DNA from 4 places in the Sporomusa intestinalis genome. Region 3 is predicted to be linked to each of the others. Evidence: riboswitches for the same ligand, from Rfam matches in the RefSeq annotation. Region 3 holds a riboswitch; each other region holds the start of a gene.
The links. Region 3 has a riboswitch for cobalamin ahead of cobT (nicotinate-nucleotide--dimethylbenzimidazole phosphoribosyltransferase). Riboswitches for the same ligand answer to the same signal wherever they lie in the genome.
Positions count from the first base shown of each region.

Region 1 (4,189 bases), 2.0 Mb from region 3:
TATTTCGTCGCACTACTCTCCCCGTTCCCGGTTGCTGCATTGAAGTAAGTTCGCCAGGTTTCGCCACTGGCAATCGTAAACCCAGTCGGATTGTTCACTTTGATATTGGGATGGGTGACGTTGGCCTCATCATATAACCGCAGTGCCGCATGAGCCGGCGTGGCATAAAGCAAGGCGGCCGATACACAGGCCGCCAGGAGCGCTCTTTTTTTCTGCGCCCCGCCGGATTGTTTCTTTCGTTTCTGCAAAAATTTTCTCTCCCCACTATGAAAATTCAAAATTGTGGAGGGGAACTGCTTCCCCTCCACGAGAAACCTTGGGTTATTTTTTGGCTTTGGCTGCGGCTACTTCTTTTAAGAATTTTTCCCGTTCGATCAACGCCGCCGGCGAGTTGGAGGCAAACGCCGGCGCGACATAGCCCTTCAAGGCTCGCGGCGCAGCCACTTCGTCTTCGTAAATGGTCACGAAATTGAGGCCGGGGAAATCCGACCCGCCGGTAAACGTGGTGAGATCGGCAAGTGTGGCAGCGGCGACTTGGCCGCCGGAATTGTAGATAGCCAAATCTTCGCCTCGGACAAACCAGGTGTTCGCATTGCTTTCCGAATACAGCAAACCCCAGAGGTAGCCGCCGTCGGTTGTAGCTTGCACCGGTATTGGAACAATACTCGAAATCAGCGCCCCGCCGGCCCCGAGAACTGTGCTCAAATCGGTCTGATACAGCCGGTAGCTAAAGGCAGCAAAGCCAGCAGTAAACTTTCCGGTAAGAATATAGGCGTCATTCCCGTCAGCGCTGAAGGTCAGCGCCCGGAAATCGAACCGGTCAGTTTCATTATCTGGATCGGTATTATTAGGAGCCGCTACGAGCAGGTCAGTGACCGCCAGCGTGCTTGGATCAACCCTCTGGATACGGGAACCGGGGTTCCAATTAAAGGGATAATTCGGCGGATAGGCCTGATCCAACTGCGGGCCGCCAACGGCAGTCAGGATGAGATGGTCGTCCGTACCATCGTTATAGGCCTGGATGCTGAAGGCATTTTGAGCCGCTCCGCCGCTTGTTGACGAGCCATAGGGGCCGTTAACGGCTACCGGTGGGCTGCTGAGCGCAAGATCCAGTTGTACTATCGTGCTGTTCAGGTAGTTGGCGCTAGGCGCGCCGGCCGTCAGGTTCGTGCCGCTATTGAATACAGCATAGACATAGTCGCCGATGATATCCAGATCGACGCCGTAGGTTTGGTTGCTGCCGACCGTCAGCGCCGGGAATTGATAATAGCCAGTCTGCGGCGTATAGGTATCGCCGTTCGGACCGTTGCTGCGCACGCGGAAGACAAGTCTGTTGTCATAGTCGATGCAATAAATATCGACTGTCGTGGCATTAATTCTTCTGGTTTTGAGGGCATAGGGATTGGTAACGCTTACGGTGCCGTCCGTCAGTACGACAGGCCCGGCCACGGGGTTGTTCCAGACAAAAGGAGTAGTATTATCGGCATCGGCTTCATAGACCAGCCAGTTGCAAACGGCGACGCCGCTTGCCCATGAGATGGAAGCCACTGCGGCCCGGTTGAGTCCGGCGCCGTTTTCGAAATATAATGGTTTGGGATCAGAACCGATGAAAGGACTGCCCCCGGCATTGGTATAGGTCGTTCTTACTCCTTTATGCACGAGGATGGCAGGAGGCGGACTGGGATTGGGATATGTGGCAGTGCCGACATCGCCTCTGGGAGTACCGGTATAAGTATACGTTCCATACATTACCTTACTAGCCATAAGTTTTCACTCTCCCATTTTTTACTGTTTACCGTATGACCGTCAACAGCTGGCGGGCTGCTGAGGTCTTTTTCTTAGTGCTCACGAAAAAAACCGCACCTCCTTGTTAGATTTCCTTATCGCAGCCTGCCGAACGCCGTCATCGCGCCCGGGCAGGACGAACAGGCTGAGTTACGCCGTCGCCGCTGCTGCTTATTGTTGTACCTTGGTTATTACGTCGGCGGTAATGTCGATACCGCCGTAGATCACATTTGCTGCGTCAATCACTACGGTCAGGCCTTTGGCTTTTGCAACGGCCTCAATTGATTCTTCGATCTTGTCGCCCACCGGTTTCATCAGTTCGTCTTCCCGCTGGGCCTGCTGGCGGGACAGCTTGTCACTGTAGGCCTGTTTGTCGGCCGGCGCCAGGTCTTTGGCGTTGGTGTCATAGTCTTGCTGGGCCTCGGCCCGCAGGCGCTGGATGCGCTGCATCAGGTCCTCAATGCCGGGGTAGGCGGCGAAAACCTGCTGGCGGTTGATATAGCCGACGGTTTGTTCGGTCTTGGCTTTGGCTTTGGTCCTGGCTTTGGCGGCCAGCGCCGGCGCGGGAGCTAACAGTCCGGCCAGAAAGCAGGCGGCAATAAGCAGGGCTAAGATTGCGCGTGTTTTGTTCATGGGTTGTATCCTCATCTAATCTCTAAATTTGTTTGTACAAGCCAGGCTTGTACGCCGGCTGTCCTGTACCATAGGGCCGGACAATCCAGCAGCTAAATAACAATAAAGAAAACACGGCTTGCGCCGAGCCTGTGGCGAAAGCGGAAGCCGATGTTGCCCTTATCCAGGGAAAGTTAACCTTTCTGTCAGGATAAAAAGACTCCCTTAGCGGGAGTGCTACGCTGACCGGCCGCAATGGGACCCCGGTTCCACGTAATCTCCTCCCTGTCGCTCGCAGGTACTATAGGCGATTGCTGGATAAGGCAGGTCTCCTGACTCCGGGTCATTGCTGGCTGCGCCTTCCCCAAGCAGTTGCTTAAGTGGCTCTGTCTGCAGTTCGCTCCCCGTTACAGTGGCGGGACCGTGCCGGTGTTTCACCGGTCTTCCCTTTTAAGCCCCGCAGGGCACCTATCCCACATAATGATGTTGTTCGTTGCAGCCTATGCAAACTGGCCGCAGAATATGACTGCCGGTTTTGACTGATATCGCTGTCCGGCTGCTTCCCTGTACCTCCTTTGTTCGCTACCTGTTGTAGGCTGGGCCGGTAAATAGCCAGGGCTTACGACGGCCGGCGTTGGCATGATAGCCGCCGTAAGCTGCCCTGCTGTTGCCGCAGGTCTGGCAAAGATGTCCGTACAGGCAGTTCTCCCGGCAGGCGGACTACCTGTACGCACTATGACAATAATTGCCGTTTGGTACGGCAATTATGATACAACTGTGTCGTAACGCAACATGGCTGGGTGCGAAAAATCCGTTATCCCTTCACAAGTTTTCTATTGTATGTTCACAATGGCAAATAAAAAGAAGCCTCCTGTGATAACAACACGTAAGGAAGGCTTCTGCTTGTAGCCCGGAAAAAACTGCCGGCACAAAACACGCACTAATCCCCTCCCTATCGCTCGCAGGTCAACGGTGATTGTCATGCAGGCAGTTCTCCTGGCTCTGGGTCATCGCTCCACCAAACCTTCCCACGACAGAGACGTCGTACCGTCGACACATATGTGTTCGGCACTAGCCTCCTTTAGAGGCGTCGCACCGTCAACTCGTGCGTGTTCGGCACTAGCCTCTTTTTGAGGCGTCGCAGTGGTATAAAACATGGCTTTGCTCCCCATTACAGTGGCGGGACCGCGCCGGCTTCCAACCGGCTTTTCTATAAAGCCCTTGCGGGCACCTGCATCTTATTGTATTTATTTTTGTTTTAAGTAGTGTGATTTCCTAATTCTGACAATACCACTTTTGTAATGTTTTGTCAATAGGTTTTTTAGACAGGTACTCTTGCGGCAAGCGGCAGTTTCCGCTTGCCTGCCCCCGCCCGGACGGGCTATAATAGCCTTAGGGTGGTGAACGGATGGAAGCATTATTGCAACAGATCCTGGGCGAGATGAAAGAGCTAAAATAAAAAGCTCCCGATCTCTCGGCAGCTTTTGCATTCCCTGGTGGGATTAACTGGACTCGAACCAGTGACCCCTACGATGTCAACGTAGTACTCTAACCAACTGAGCTATAATCCCGTAGCACATAACATATTATAGTAAGATTGCAGGCAAAAGTCAAGCATTAATTAGGCCTTAATTTTGTCCGGCCAGAAACAGGCAAACGCTACTGGCGCAGTGGCGTTTTGTTGAGACATAAGAACGACGATACCCTAACGGGCATCGTCCTATAGGACTTGGCTTGTGCCAAGTCCTTTCTTATTTTTAGTACAGGATGTTATTGGCAATAACCAGGCGCT
Region 1 covers NZ_AP042390.1:2,860,735-2,864,923, forward strand. Annotated here, with positions in the region: gene ACZ481_RS13440 (TonB-dependent receptor domain-containing protein) at 1-248, opposite strand, end outside; gene ACZ481_RS13445 (hypothetical protein) at 322-1,764, opposite strand; gene ACZ481_RS13450 (OmpH/Skp family outer membrane protein) at 1,957-2,418, opposite strand; cobalamin riboswitch at 2,702-2,884, opposite strand; cobalamin riboswitch at 3,367-3,647, opposite strand; tRNA gene ACZ481_RS13455 (tRNA-Val) at 3,892-3,968, opposite strand; gene ACZ481_RS13460 (acyl-CoA dehydrogenase family protein) at 4,155-4,189, opposite strand, start outside.
Region 1: linked by a shared signal. The riboswitch ahead of ACZ481_RS13450 (OmpH/Skp family outer membrane protein) and the one ahead of cobT (nicotinate-nucleotide--dimethylbenzimidazole phosphoribosyltransferase) in region 3 are both predicted to bind cobalamin.

Region 2 (4,189 bases), 1.6 Mb from region 3:
TAACAACCTGAAAGCGGTGTTTAATCATGACATGAAAGCCGCGACCAATGTTGACGCCGCGACCTATCTTGATTATCTGGGGAGTGTAGCCGGAACGCTGGGGTTTAATCCCGGTCAGGTCACCGGCATGGGGACGGCTGCTTCTATGACCAATGTCGCCATTCAGACCGAAAGCTACCAGAGCCTGACGGTGACAGCCATTGTCACCGGCGGGGTGGAAGGCAACGGCGGCCGGGCCGGAGATCCTGCTGACTATTTTAATCCCGGGAAAAGGACAACCCTGCATAAGCCAGGGACTATTAACATTATGCTGGTTATTGATGCTGATATTCCCCAAGGCAAAGTGGCCAGGGCGCTGGTGACCTGCACTGAGGCCAAGACAGCTGCTTTACAGGAACTCATGGCCGGCAGCAGGTATTCGACCGGATTGGCTACCGGTTCGGGGACCGATCAGACTATTGTGATCACTAATCCGGGGTCTTCACTATATCTGGAAGATACAGGCAAGCATTCCAAACTGGGAGAACTGATCGGCCGGACAGTAAAGCAGGCTGTTAAAGAAGCCTTGCTGCGGCAGACCGGACTGTCGCCGGCAAGACAGCACAGTGTGCTGCGGCGGCTAAACCGTTACGGCGTGACGGAGGATACGCTGTATCAGCACTATCAGCAGGAATACGGGCTTATTGACAAACCGCGTTTTGCAACAGCCCTGGGCCAAGTGGACAAAGACCCGGACCTGGTAACCGGCACCTCGCTGTATGTGCACCTGCTGGATCAGTTCCAGTGGCAGCTGCTGAGCGGCGAGGAACTGACCCGGGCCGGCAATGATGTATTGCGGCTGACAGCCGGCAAATATGGGGTATTATCGCCCCTGACGGCCGCCGATGAGCTGGAGCCCAGCGTCCGGGCCTGGTCCGGACTGGTGGTCAGGATTGTGGCCGACCGGATAAGCCGGTGAAAATTTTTGTTGACAGGTCCATAGGCAACATGATAGGATCATAATAGTTAGTGAAAAAAACCACGTTTTCTTAATTTCATAATGGAGTTAGGTGCCCTGCGGGGCTTAATAGGGAAGACCGGTGTAAGGCCGGCGCGGTCCCGCCACTGTAATGGGGAGTGAAGCCAAGATATGCCACTGGGAGGTTACGCCCGGGAAGGTTTGGCACGCTGTGATCCAGAGCCAGGAGAACTGCCTAGCTGACGGTTTCCGGTTTTACCCACGGGCGATGGGGAGGGAATTACAGTGCTTTCACTGAAGTTTGCTCCTGGTTATTAACCAGGAGTTTATATTTGGTATCCTGTAGAATCTCTCCCGGCGGCTAAATGGCAGCCGGGAGTTTTCTAATATATACTCCTCCTTCTTGTGATTCATAGATGTTGTGCCCTCTTGGCACGGGGTCGTTACGACCCTTTCTTTTTTTGCCGGCCGGTCCTTCCAGGCAGGTACGGCTAAGGGAAAAACAAAATTGACTAACCGGCAATATTGTGTTAGTATGTTTCCGGGTGATAATACAGCCTGACAACTTAATACTCATCTTTGAGACAGGTGCCCTACGGGGCTTAATAGGGAAGACCGGTGTAATACCGGCGCGGTCCCGCCACTGTAACGGGGAGTGAAGCCAAAATATGCCACTGGGGCGTTTAGCCCTGGGAAGGTTTGGCCGAGCCATGAGCCGGAGCCAGGAGAACTGCTTGTCTGACAGTCACCGTTTTACCCACGAGCGATGGGGAGGGGATTAATGGCGCAGTTTATTTGTTATGCCATTGTTCATAAACTACCCCTCCCGCATGTCGCTGGAGGGGTTTATTATTGTCAAGTGAATAAGATTGAGACAGGTGCCCTGCGGGGCTTAATAGGGAAGACCGGTGAAATTGCCGGCGCGGTCCCGCCACTGTAACGGGGAGTGAAGCCAAGATATGCCACTGGGACGTTAGTTCTGGGAAGGTTTGGCCGAGCCATGAGCCGGAGCCAGGAGAACTGCCTGTCTGACAATCACCGGTTTTACCCACGAGCGATGGGGAGGGGATTAATTAAGAATCATTGCCATACGGCCTTAGCCGGGGGCGTTTTTGATTGCTTTTTTAACCAGCCTCGCTGACATGCTCAGGGAGGTTTTTTGCTATCCCGAGGCAGAGACTGACTTCAGCTACGCGGTTCCCGTTCTGAGAGCTGCGGGGAGAAGGTTCAAGCCCTCAAATATATAAAGCAAGGCTTACTTAATAAGCCGGGCTTATCCAGTGAGTCAGGCTGCCCTAATTCCTATGGCAAAGCAGGGGTAGGGCGACCCATTTGCTGGAGATACAAGCTAGGAGGGGTTGAAATGATCATGCATAGTGTGGCGTCACCGGCCGCGAGTCAGGAGGAAAACCTTATCATCCCTATTTCCGCGTCATTGAGCATCGAGCCGTTTATTGCTTTGACAAAGCGGATAAAAATCCACGACAAGGCTGTGTCGGCAGGCCTTGAATGCTTACAAGAATCTATGGTCCCCACTGATTTTGCAAGATATATTGAAAGCCTGGTAGATATGCGTACCTGCAACGGTACATTGTGGCTGTTGACAGATCAGGCCATGCACAAAACGCTGCTGGAGCGTAATTTTATGCTCCAGTTGCGCAATGCGTTTACCGGATTCCGTATCAGGATTATAAGTCAGGGATAAGCACAAGGGGGACATCTGTAAATGAAAGAAAAAGAAATAAAAACAGAGCCTGCTGCCGCCGGCAGACTGTTCGGTGAATTTCCCGCACCCACATTTGAGCAGTGGCGGACAGAGGCAGAAAAGGCGCTTAAAGGCGCCAAGTTTGAAAGCAGATTAGTTACGCAGACTTATGAAGACATTGCCTTACAACCCATTTATACTCCGGACAATCTGCCGGATTCCGAATTGCCCAGCCCTCCCGGCAGCCAGCCGTTTGTCCGGGGAACCCGGGCCGGCGGCTACCTGACAGCCCCCTGGCTGATTGCCCAGATTTGTGACCAGCCTCTGGGCAGGGAAGTAAATGCGGTATTGAAAAATGAGTTAACCAGAGGGCTGCAGGCGATTTATTTACAGCTGGATAAGGCCACTCTCGCCGGCGAGGACCCCGATTGCACTGCTGCCGGCAAAATCGGCGATCAGGGTTTTTCTCTGGCCAGCCTTGCCGACTTGCTGCAGGCACTGGACGGGGTTGCTCTTAAACAATGGCCGGTCATCATGCAGTGCGGTGTCAGCCAGTTGCCGGTTATTGCCTTAGTGGCCGGTGCGGCCCAGGCCCAGGGGGTTGAACTGAAAGAGCTGACAGGGGCCATTACCGCTGATCCCTTAGGGGTATTGGTACAACAGGGGTATTTGTCCGTTGACCTGGAAGCGCTGTACGACGAAATGGCGGCGGTGACCTTCTGGGCCGACAGCCAGGCTCCACAGCTCAAAACCATACTGGCTGATGCCAGTCCGTACCATGATGCCGGCGGCAATGCCGTACAGGAACTGGCTTTTGTTTTAGCGACAGCCGTAGAGTATGTCAATAAACTGCAGGAGCGCGGACTGAATTTTTCTGTAATCTCCCGGCATTTACGGTTTTCCTTTTCGCTTGGCGCCAATATGTTTATGGAGCTGGCAAAAATCAGGGCGGCCCGTGTATTGTGGAATCAGGTTGCCCAGGCCTTTGGCGGTAAAGAGGCAGATTGCGCGGCTAATATTCACGGCCGGACATCGCGCTTCACCAAGACAATATATGATCCTTATGTTAACATGCTGCGGACAACTACCGAAGCTTTCGCCGGGGTGGCTGGCGGGCTTGACAGTTTATATGTCGGGCCATTTGATGAGGTTATCAGGCCCAGCGACGAATTTTCCCGCCGGATTGCCCGCAATACCCAGCTTATGCTGCAGCAGGAATGCTCCTTATTACAGCCTGTTGATCCGGCCGGCGGGTCCTGGTATGTAGAAGCCTTAACCGGGGAACTGGCGCAAAAAGCCTGGGACCTGTTCCGCAGAACAGAAGCTTTTGGGGGTATGCTGCAGGCCGTGAAGGCTGGATTTCCCCAGGATCAGGCGGCAGCCACCGCGCAAAAGCGGGCGTCCAATCTGTCTAAACGGCGGGATGCTATTGTTGGCACCAATGTATATGCCAACCTGACAGAAAAACCTTTGGAAAAACCGGTGACCAATCCGGAAGCCATCCGGTCGCTCCGGATCAGCGAGCT
Region 2 covers NZ_AP042390.1:883,168-887,356, forward strand. Annotated here, with positions in the region: gene ACZ481_RS04080 (adenosylcobinamide amidohydrolase) at 1-958, shown strand, start outside; cobalamin riboswitch at 1,031-1,211, shown strand; cobalamin riboswitch at 1,528-1,710, shown strand; cobalamin riboswitch at 1,818-2,000, shown strand; gene ACZ481_RS04085 (hypothetical protein) at 2,322-2,663, shown strand; gene ACZ481_RS04090 (methylmalonyl-CoA mutase family protein) at 2,685-4,189, shown strand, end outside.
Region 2: linked by a shared signal. The riboswitch ahead of ACZ481_RS04085 (hypothetical protein) and the one ahead of cobT (nicotinate-nucleotide--dimethylbenzimidazole phosphoribosyltransferase) in region 3 are both predicted to bind cobalamin.

Region 3 (4,189 bases):
GGTGCCAGCCTGGTGGCAAGCAGTGCCGCCGCACTTGTGGCCAGGCCGTCCAGGACGACGGCGGCCCGGTGAGCGGCAGCCCCCAGAATGACGCCAGTCAGACCGGCGATGGCCAGGCTGCCGGTTTTGCTGACAACGTCCAGGGGATCGGCGGCATCAGGCCGGTTCACGGCTAAAGCCTGCTGCACAATCTCGGCCAGCGGACTGCCGGCTACCGTCAGGGCCTTGCCGCTGTAACAGGCAACCACCGCGATGCCCGGCGCCGTGCCGCCCAGCCCCATCTCCCCCAGCCCCAGCACGCTGGCTCCCTGGGCGGTCTCTGCGCAGGCAACGGCGATGCCCGCCTCGATGGCCTGAATCGCCTGCTGCCGCGTCATGGCCGGCCCCAGCGTAATATCGCCGGTGCCGTAAGCAACTTTTTTATGGCACAGCTGCGGCCAGTGCGTCAGTTCGGCCGCAACCCCGATATCCACCACCACCGGCCGGGCCTGGACATGGCCGGCAAACGTCGGCAGCGGCGACCGGCCGCGGCAATAGTCGGCAATCCGGCCGGCCGTTGTCTGGCCGGCGGCAGCCATCGCCGCGGCCACCCCGTTGTCGGCGGCCATGACAATGATGCTTTTCCCCAGGTTCCGGGGCCGGGGGCTGCCGGTAATGCCCGCCAGCTGACGGGCTATATGCTCAAAAGAATACAAACTGTTAAGAGGCTTGGTCAGGTTATCCAGCCGTAGCTGACATTTCTCCATCGCCGCGGCATCAAGGGGTTTAATTTGGCTAATCGTCTTTTCCAGCATTCGACTGACCTCCCAGGTTATTCAGCATGTTAACGGTCGCTGTCAGCATATCCACCACGACCGAGGCCCCAATCGCCTCGCCCAGGCGGACCCCCATATCCAGGCAGGCCTCCAGATTAAGGTGCCCCAGGGCAATGATATGGGCCGGTTCCCCGGACAGATGAGAGGCGAACATAAATTCCTTGCTCAGGGGATGGAGCGCGTTGGCGATCAAGGCCGCGGCCGTCGTATTCAGGCCGTCAATTACAACCGGGCAGCGGTTGGCGGCACAGCCCAGGACAACACCGGCCAAAGCCCCGATTTCAAAGCCCCCGACCTTGGACAACACATCAATGCCGTCGCCGGCGTCAGGCTGGTTCAGGGCCAAAGCCCGGCGGACAATATCGATCTTAACCTGCAGGCGGCTGTCTGATATCCCGGTGCCCCGGCCTGTCACCTGCTCCGGCGACAGGCCGGTAAAGGCCCCGACAATCGTGGCGCTGGCGGTTGTGTTGCCAATGCCCATCTCCCCCAGGCTGAAGCAGTTATAGCCCTGCCGGACCCGGTCATTGACGATGTCGATGCCTGTTTCGATTGCCTGTACGGCCTGCTCCCGGGTCATGGCCGGCCCCTCGGTAAAATCCTGCGTCCCATAGGCTATTTTCCGGTGCCACAACCCCGGTACATGCGACATATCGCCGGCCACGCCCATATCGACGACAACCATGTCGGCGCCGCAAAAATTAGCAAAGGCATTGGCGCTGCCGCCCTTTGAGATCAGATAATTGGCCGTCATATGAATAGTGGTTTCCACCGGATACGCGCTGATGCCCTGCCTGGCCACCCCGTGATCGGCCGAGGCCACCACCATGCAGGCCCGGGGAATGTCAGGCTGCAGCCGGCCGGTTATCACCGCATACTGCCGTACCATTTGCTCGAGACGGCCCAGACTGCCTGCCGGCCGCAGCAGCCTGTCCAGTTTTGCCTGTACCTGCTGCCCAATCGCCGGTGCCGGTGCCGTAATGCGCAATAACGTTTCTTGTAGCAAACTCATAATAACCCCCCATTTTTAGTACCTCTTGCTCTTTAACCATTCAGCTGGGGAAAAACAAAGGGCTTTTTTGGGTAGTCCCAAAAAAGCCCTCTTTTCCATGAAGGTGGTGTAACGGTATTAAGGCAGGTCTCCTGGCTCCCGGTTCATCAACACTTACGCCTTCCCCTTGCGAGTGGCATAGGTAAGGTCTTCCCGGTACAGTGGCGGGCCCGCGCCTATATATGGAAGCATTGCCTTCCATACTCGGACTTCCCTATTCTCCCCCGTCAGGGGGCACCTCAACCGTGCAATATATATAATATTCACCGTCATTATAGCAGACGCGCCGGAAGGGCGTCAATGATTAAAACCCAAATCCGCTACAAAGTGACACCGTTTTTAAAAATCGTAAGCTCCCGGAAGCCCATTTTTTCCGCCTGGGTCTGCCGGCCTGAGGCCACGGCCAGCACATAGTCGACAAACACATCGGCCAGCGGTTCCAGCTCCATGCCGGCGAGCAGCTGGCCGGCATCAAAATCCATCCAGTGGCGTTTTTTATTAAACAACTCGCTGTTTGTCGCCACCTTGACCGTCGGCACAACAGTCCCCAGCGGCGTGCCGCGGCCGGTGGTAAACAGGATCAGCTGGCAGCCGGCAGCCGCCAGCACCGTTGTCGCCACCCCGTCATTGCCGGGACCGCTTAACAGGTTCAGCCCCCTGGTCTTCACCTGCTCCCCATAGGCAAGGACATCGGCGACCTTGCCGGTACCGCCTTTTTGCGTACAGCCCAGCGATTTATCCTCAAGGCTGGAGATGCCGCCTTTTTTATTGCCTGGCGACGGGTTCTCATAGATTGTTTGGTTATGGGCGGCAAAATATTCTTTAAAGCCGTTAACCAGCCGCACGGTCTTTTCGAAAACCTCCCGGTTCGCGGCCCTGTTCATTAGAATCGTCTCGGCCCCGAACATTTCCGGCACTTCGCTTAATACGGTCGTGCCGCCCATGGCGGTCAGACGGTCGGAAAAAGCGCCGACCAGCGGGTTCGCGGTAATGCCGGAGAAGCCGTCCGAGCCGCCGCATTTAAGACCGACGATCAGCTCCGAGGCCGGGCAGGCCTGCCGGGAAAACTGCCGGGCGTAGCCGATGAGTTCGCCGATAAGCCGCACCCCTTCGGCAATTTCATCCTCAACCGCCTGGGCCTCCAGGAATTTCACCCGCTCCGGGTTGTAGCTGCCCAGCACCTTTTTGAATTCCCCGATATGGTTGTTCTCGCAGCCCAGCCCCAGCACCAGCACGGCGCCGGCATTGGGATGGGCAACCAGGTCGGCCAGAATTCGCTGGGTGGCCAGCTGGTCCTCGCCCATTTGCGAACAGCCGTAGGGATGCTTAAACTCAAAGATGCCGTCGATATTTTCCCTACTGCCATATTCCCGGGCTGCCTGCCGGGCGATCAGCTCGGCATTTTTGTTGACACAGCCGACGGTCGGCACAATCCAGATCTCGTTGCGGCTGCCGACTTTGCCGTCCGGCCGGCGGTAGCCCTGAAACATTTTTGCTGCCACCGGCTGCAGTTCGGTAAACTCGGGCTTATATTCATATTCCAGGATCTCTCCCAGGCCGGTGGTCAGGTTATGGGTATGGACCCACTCCCCGGCCCTGATATCGGCCGCGGCCAGGCCGATGGGAAAACCATATTTAATAATTTTCTCGCCGGCGCCAATATTGACGAGCGCAAGCTTGTGGCCCCTGTCCACAGCCCCGGCCGCCTTAAGGCGCCGGCCGCCGGCCGTTAATTCCTCGCCGGCGGCAACCGGGGCCAGGGCAACAGCCACATTGTCATTTGCATGAATTTGTAACAACGGCATTGCTATTCCTCCAACCCGCTTCCGCTACTCGACCAATTTGGCCACAGTATCCTGGATACCATGCTCGCAGATATCGTAAAGATAGGCTGTAACCATCGGCGTGAGGCCCGGAACCGTATTAAGATCAGTACCCCAGATGCCGGTATTGCCCAAAATCGCCCGGGCGACTTTGGCGGTGCTGGGGGCACTGCCGTCATAGTCCCGCCAGGCCGCAGCACAAAACTGGAGCGTCGGCAGATCATCCCTCATGCTAAACTCGCCGGCGGCGCGCCGGGCTTTCATGACCGAACCTTCCATGCGGCCGTCTTTGTATACGGAAATCAGGGCCGCCAGCGCAAATACCAGCTTCTCGGGCAGGTCGTCCCGCTGCCGGCAGTAGGCCAGCAGTGACGGCAGATTCCTGGTTTTAAACTTGGCGGACGAATTAAGCAGAATACTCAGCAGGTAATGTGTAATAAACGGGTTCTCAAACCGTTCAATCACACTGCCGGCGAACTCGCTCAGCATTTCCCGGTCAA
Region 3 covers NZ_AP042390.1:4,813,238-4,817,426, forward strand. Annotated here, with positions in the region: gene ACZ481_RS22350 (nicotinate-nucleotide--dimethylbenzimidazole phosphoribosyltransferase) at 1-794, opposite strand, end outside; gene cobT (nicotinate-nucleotide--dimethylbenzimidazole phosphoribosyltransferase) at 775-1,827, opposite strand; cobalamin riboswitch at 1,932-2,123, opposite strand; gene ACZ481_RS22360 (UxaA family hydrolase) at 2,187-3,671, opposite strand; gene ACZ481_RS22365 (tagaturonate reductase) at 3,696-4,189, opposite strand, start outside.

Region 4 (4,189 bases), 2.4 Mb from region 3:
CCCATGGAGCTTTACTGCAACCTGACATTGAGTTTTGGTAAATGATGTACAGGATAGGTGGGAGACTAGGAAGATAGGACGCAAGTCTTGTTGGAGTCAATGTTGGGATACCACCCTTTATTTACTGGAGTTCTAACTCAAGGAGTAACGAAACTGAGGACAGTGTCAGGCGGGCAGTTTGACTGGGGCGGTCGCCTCCGAAAGAGTAACGGAGGCGCCCAAAGGTTCCCTCAGCGCGGATGGAAATCGCGCGAAGAGTGTAAAGGCAGAAGGGAGCTTGACTGCAAGACAGACAAGTCGAGCAGGGACGAAAGTCGGGCTTAGTGATCCGGTGGTACCGAGTGGAAGGGCCATCGCTCAACGGATAAAAGCTACCCTGGGGATAACAGGCTAATCTCTCCCAAGAGTCCATATCGACGGGGAGGTTTGGCACCTCGATGTCGGCTCATCACATCCTGGGGCTGAAGTAGGTCCCAAGGGTTGGGCTGTTCGCCCATTAAAGTGGTACGTGAGCTGGGTTCAGAACGTCGTGAGACAGTTCGGTCCCTATCCATCGCGGGCGTAAGAGACTTGAAGGGAACTGCTCCTAGTACGAGAGGACCGGAGTGGACGGACCGCTGGTGTACCAGTTATCCCGCCAGGGGTAGAGCTGGGTAGCTACGTCCGGAAAGGATAAACGCTGAAAGCATCTAAGCGTGAAACCAGCCTTAAGATGAGGTCTGTCATTCGTAAGAAGTAAGGCCCCTTGGAGAAGACAAGGTTGATAGGCCAGGAGTGGAAGTGGAGTGATCCATGGAGCGGACTGGTACTAATAGGCCGAGGACTTGACTTTAAGCAGCGAACCAACTTGCCGCGAGCGAGAGCGAAACGGGAAGTTGTGTGAGTCGCTTAGTTAGAGCGGAGCGATAACATCCTTATGGAATGTTGTAACTCCGAACTGGCAACCAGTATCATTGATAATCCTAATTGTAGTGGGAACGAGAGTAATAAGGAAGTTCCGCGCTCCGCTTGGAACTAAGCGATTCACGCAGGTTCCAGCGTCGCTAACGCTCCTAATAACCTGGTTCTCTGCTTATCTTCTGTGAAGTTTTTAGGGAACATACTCTTACGAGATGTTCACCTATTAACAGGGGCGTCGCCAAGTCGGTAAGGCAACGGACTTTGACTCCGTCATGCGTTGGTTCGAGTCCAGCCGCCCCTGCCATCCAACTCTACCGTAATATTGTAGAGTGGCAGATATTGTATATCGTATTATCAATTGACCTACTAGCTCAGTCGGTAGAGCACCTGACTTTTAATCAGGGTGTCCCGCGTTCGAGTCGCGGGTGGGTCACCAGAATTCAAGCCTCTCCGGGCATAGTTTCCGGGAGGCTTTCTTTTTGCAACCTTGAATGCCTGAAATCGATTGTAAAAACCAGGATATTCCACATTTTTGCGCCTACTTCTGGGCCCCGGAGGAGCACTGGAAAAATGGATTGACTCAGCTGTAACAATATGCTACCATAAACATGATTTAAGTAAACCAACACTGCCTTCGACAATTACATGTATGGAAACAGGTGCCCTTTAAGGGGGCTTAATAGGGAAGACCGGTGCAATGCCGGCGCGGTCCCGCCACTGTAATGAGGAGTGACCCTGCATAAATACCACTGGGACGAGAGTTCTGGGAAGGTGCGGGCGAACGATGATTCAAAGCCAGGAGAACTGCCTGTTTGACAGTCACCGTAGTGCCGTTATTCTATGCGGCATTTACCCACGCGCGATGGGGAGGGGATTATGAAAGCATTTCGGCTATCTAACCTTCCTGGCATTTTTGCCGGGAATTTTTATTTAGTGGAATATCGCTGTAAAATTGACCTTTCCGGCAGGGAGAGGTCAATTTTTTTGTTGCCCCCATTCCTCATTTTGGCTGCTATGTATAACACTGCTGATGGCAGCGGGCTCCGGTCGTTTTCATTGTTCTTGTATTCTGGCAGCGCCTTGTCGCCATACGGGCGGACAGGCTGTGTTATGGATAAATAAAAGCAAAGGAGTGACAATTTGAAAAGACAGATTGACGTGGTTTTTTCCGCAACCGGGCCGCCGCGGGGCAGGATGTTTGGCGTTGACGGGAAGTTCGCCGTATCGTGATGGGCGCGGCTAAAGGAGCGAGGGGTATATGAGGAGCCAACCAGAGAAATATAGGCGCTATGCGGTTTTTTTGCTATTGTTATTGTTACTTGTGAATATCACCGGCTGCGGGCCGAAAGCGGCGGCGCCGGCGTCTGCCGTCTACCTGACCGTGACGGACGATGCCGGACGGGTTGTCACTTTACCTAAGCGGCCGCAGCGGATCGTGCCGTTGGCCGCGAGTGCTCTTGACCTGCTCTATGCGGTCGGCGGCGAGGCTGTGGGCAAGCCCAGCTCCAAGACCGGCGATACGCCGCCAATGGCGCAAGCCCTGCCGGAGGTGGGGCATATCTCGAATATTAACGCCGAGCAGCTGCTGGGGTTGCAACCCGATCTCGTTATCGGCTTTCACGGCATGCACGAAAAGCTGATTCCGATTCTGGAAAGCAGTAATATCCCGGTTATTATTGTAAAAATGAAAACAGAACAGGACGTGGCAGACAAGATCAAACTGTTCGGTGAACTGGCCGGTACACAGCAGCAGGCCGCAAAGGTAGCGGACGCCATGCAGTCACGCATCAACGCGATTGCCAGCCGTGTGCCGCCGACGGCGAAGTCGGTCGCGATTCTGCATGCTACGGCCAGCAGTGTGACTGTGCAGCTTGACAACAGCATCGCCGGCGATATTGCCCGCATCCTGCGGCTGAAGAATATTGCCGCCAGTGTTGACGGCAGCCTGGAAGCGGCGCCGTACAGCATGGAAAAGCTGGTGGAGGGAGATCCCGATATTGTTTTGATTACCTACATGGGCTCTATGGCTGATATCGAAAAGCGGCTGCGGGACGATGTCAAAGCCAATCCTGCCTGGAATGGTCTGCGGGCTGTGAAAAATGAGCAGGTCTTTTTCCTGCCAATGGAATTATTTTTATTAAATCCGGGCATTCGCTTTGACGAGGCTGTAACCTATATGGCCAAGGTCGTCTATCCGGAGGTATTTGGTGCAAATAAATAATGGGTAAATCAAGGGGGATTTTGGCATGAAAAAAGGCTCCATGATCAGAAAACAAACCACGGCGGCAGTCCTGGCCGCCTGTTGGACGCTCAGCCCGCTGGCGACAGCGGCTGAGCAAGCTGAGAAAACCGAGTTTAACCTGCCGGAAACCATTGTTACGGCAACTCGTACGGAACAGACGGTTAAGGAGACTCCGTCCACCGTTCAGGTTATCACCAGGGACCAGATCGAGGCGATGCAAAGTCAGACCCTGGCCGACGTATTGCAGCAGGCCACCGGCATTGTCATGTTCAATGACTTCCAGAGCCGCGCCAATGTAAGCATCCGCGGCTCGGAATCGCGCCATGTATTGATCATGGTCGACGGGCGGCGGTTGAGCGGCGAGCTTTCTTATAATTCCGCGAACGCCTATGATATCAGCCGCATCCGTATGGACAACGTGGAGCGGATCGAGATTGTCCGCGGTTCGGCCGGCGCTGTGTACGGCAGCGACGCCATGGGTGGCGTCATTAATATTATCACCAAAAAGCCCGCGCAGAACGAAGGCCGGTTGTCCTACGAATACGGTTTTTGGGACGGCCGGGAAAAAGCCAATCAGAATATGCAGTTTTATTATCAGGGCGTCAATGAGGACGGCAACTTTACCTGGAACCTCAGCGTCGGCCAGCATAAGCCGCAGCCCTTTACGGCTATGGCGAGGGGAACGACAACGACCATGAGCGGCATGCCTCCCAAACCGGTAGTGACGCCATACAGCCTGCCGTATACCGTGAATTATTACGGCGAGGAAACGCCGCTGGCGCTGAGCGGAACCTGGCAACTGGATAATGGCAGTCATGTGCGGCTGGATTACAGCAAATTGTGGGAAAAAACATATAAAAACACTGTATCAACAATGGGCAGTGTTAAAACCGAGTTAGTCAAGAACGATAATACCAGAACCGACTGGTCCCTGGAGTACGGCGGCGCCGACCCCGGCGGGGAATGGCTGATCAGAGCCTATCAGTCCGCCTATGACAAGGATTATAGCGGCTATGACAATGGCGCCCTTAAACGGTTTGATTTGGT
Region 4 covers NZ_AP042390.1:1,690,754-1,694,942, forward strand. Annotated here, with positions in the region: rRNA gene ACZ481_RS07610 (23S ribosomal RNA) at 1-832, shown strand, start outside; tRNA gene ACZ481_RS07615 (tRNA-Gln) at 1,129-1,204, shown strand; tRNA gene ACZ481_RS07620 (tRNA-Lys) at 1,261-1,336, shown strand; cobalamin riboswitch at 1,541-1,726, shown strand; gene ACZ481_RS07625 (ABC transporter substrate-binding protein) at 2,159-3,121, shown strand; gene ACZ481_RS07630 (TonB-dependent receptor plug domain-containing protein) at 3,147-4,189, shown strand, end outside.
Region 4: linked by a shared signal. The riboswitch ahead of ACZ481_RS07625 (ABC transporter substrate-binding protein) and the one ahead of cobT (nicotinate-nucleotide--dimethylbenzimidazole phosphoribosyltransferase) in region 3 are both predicted to bind cobalamin.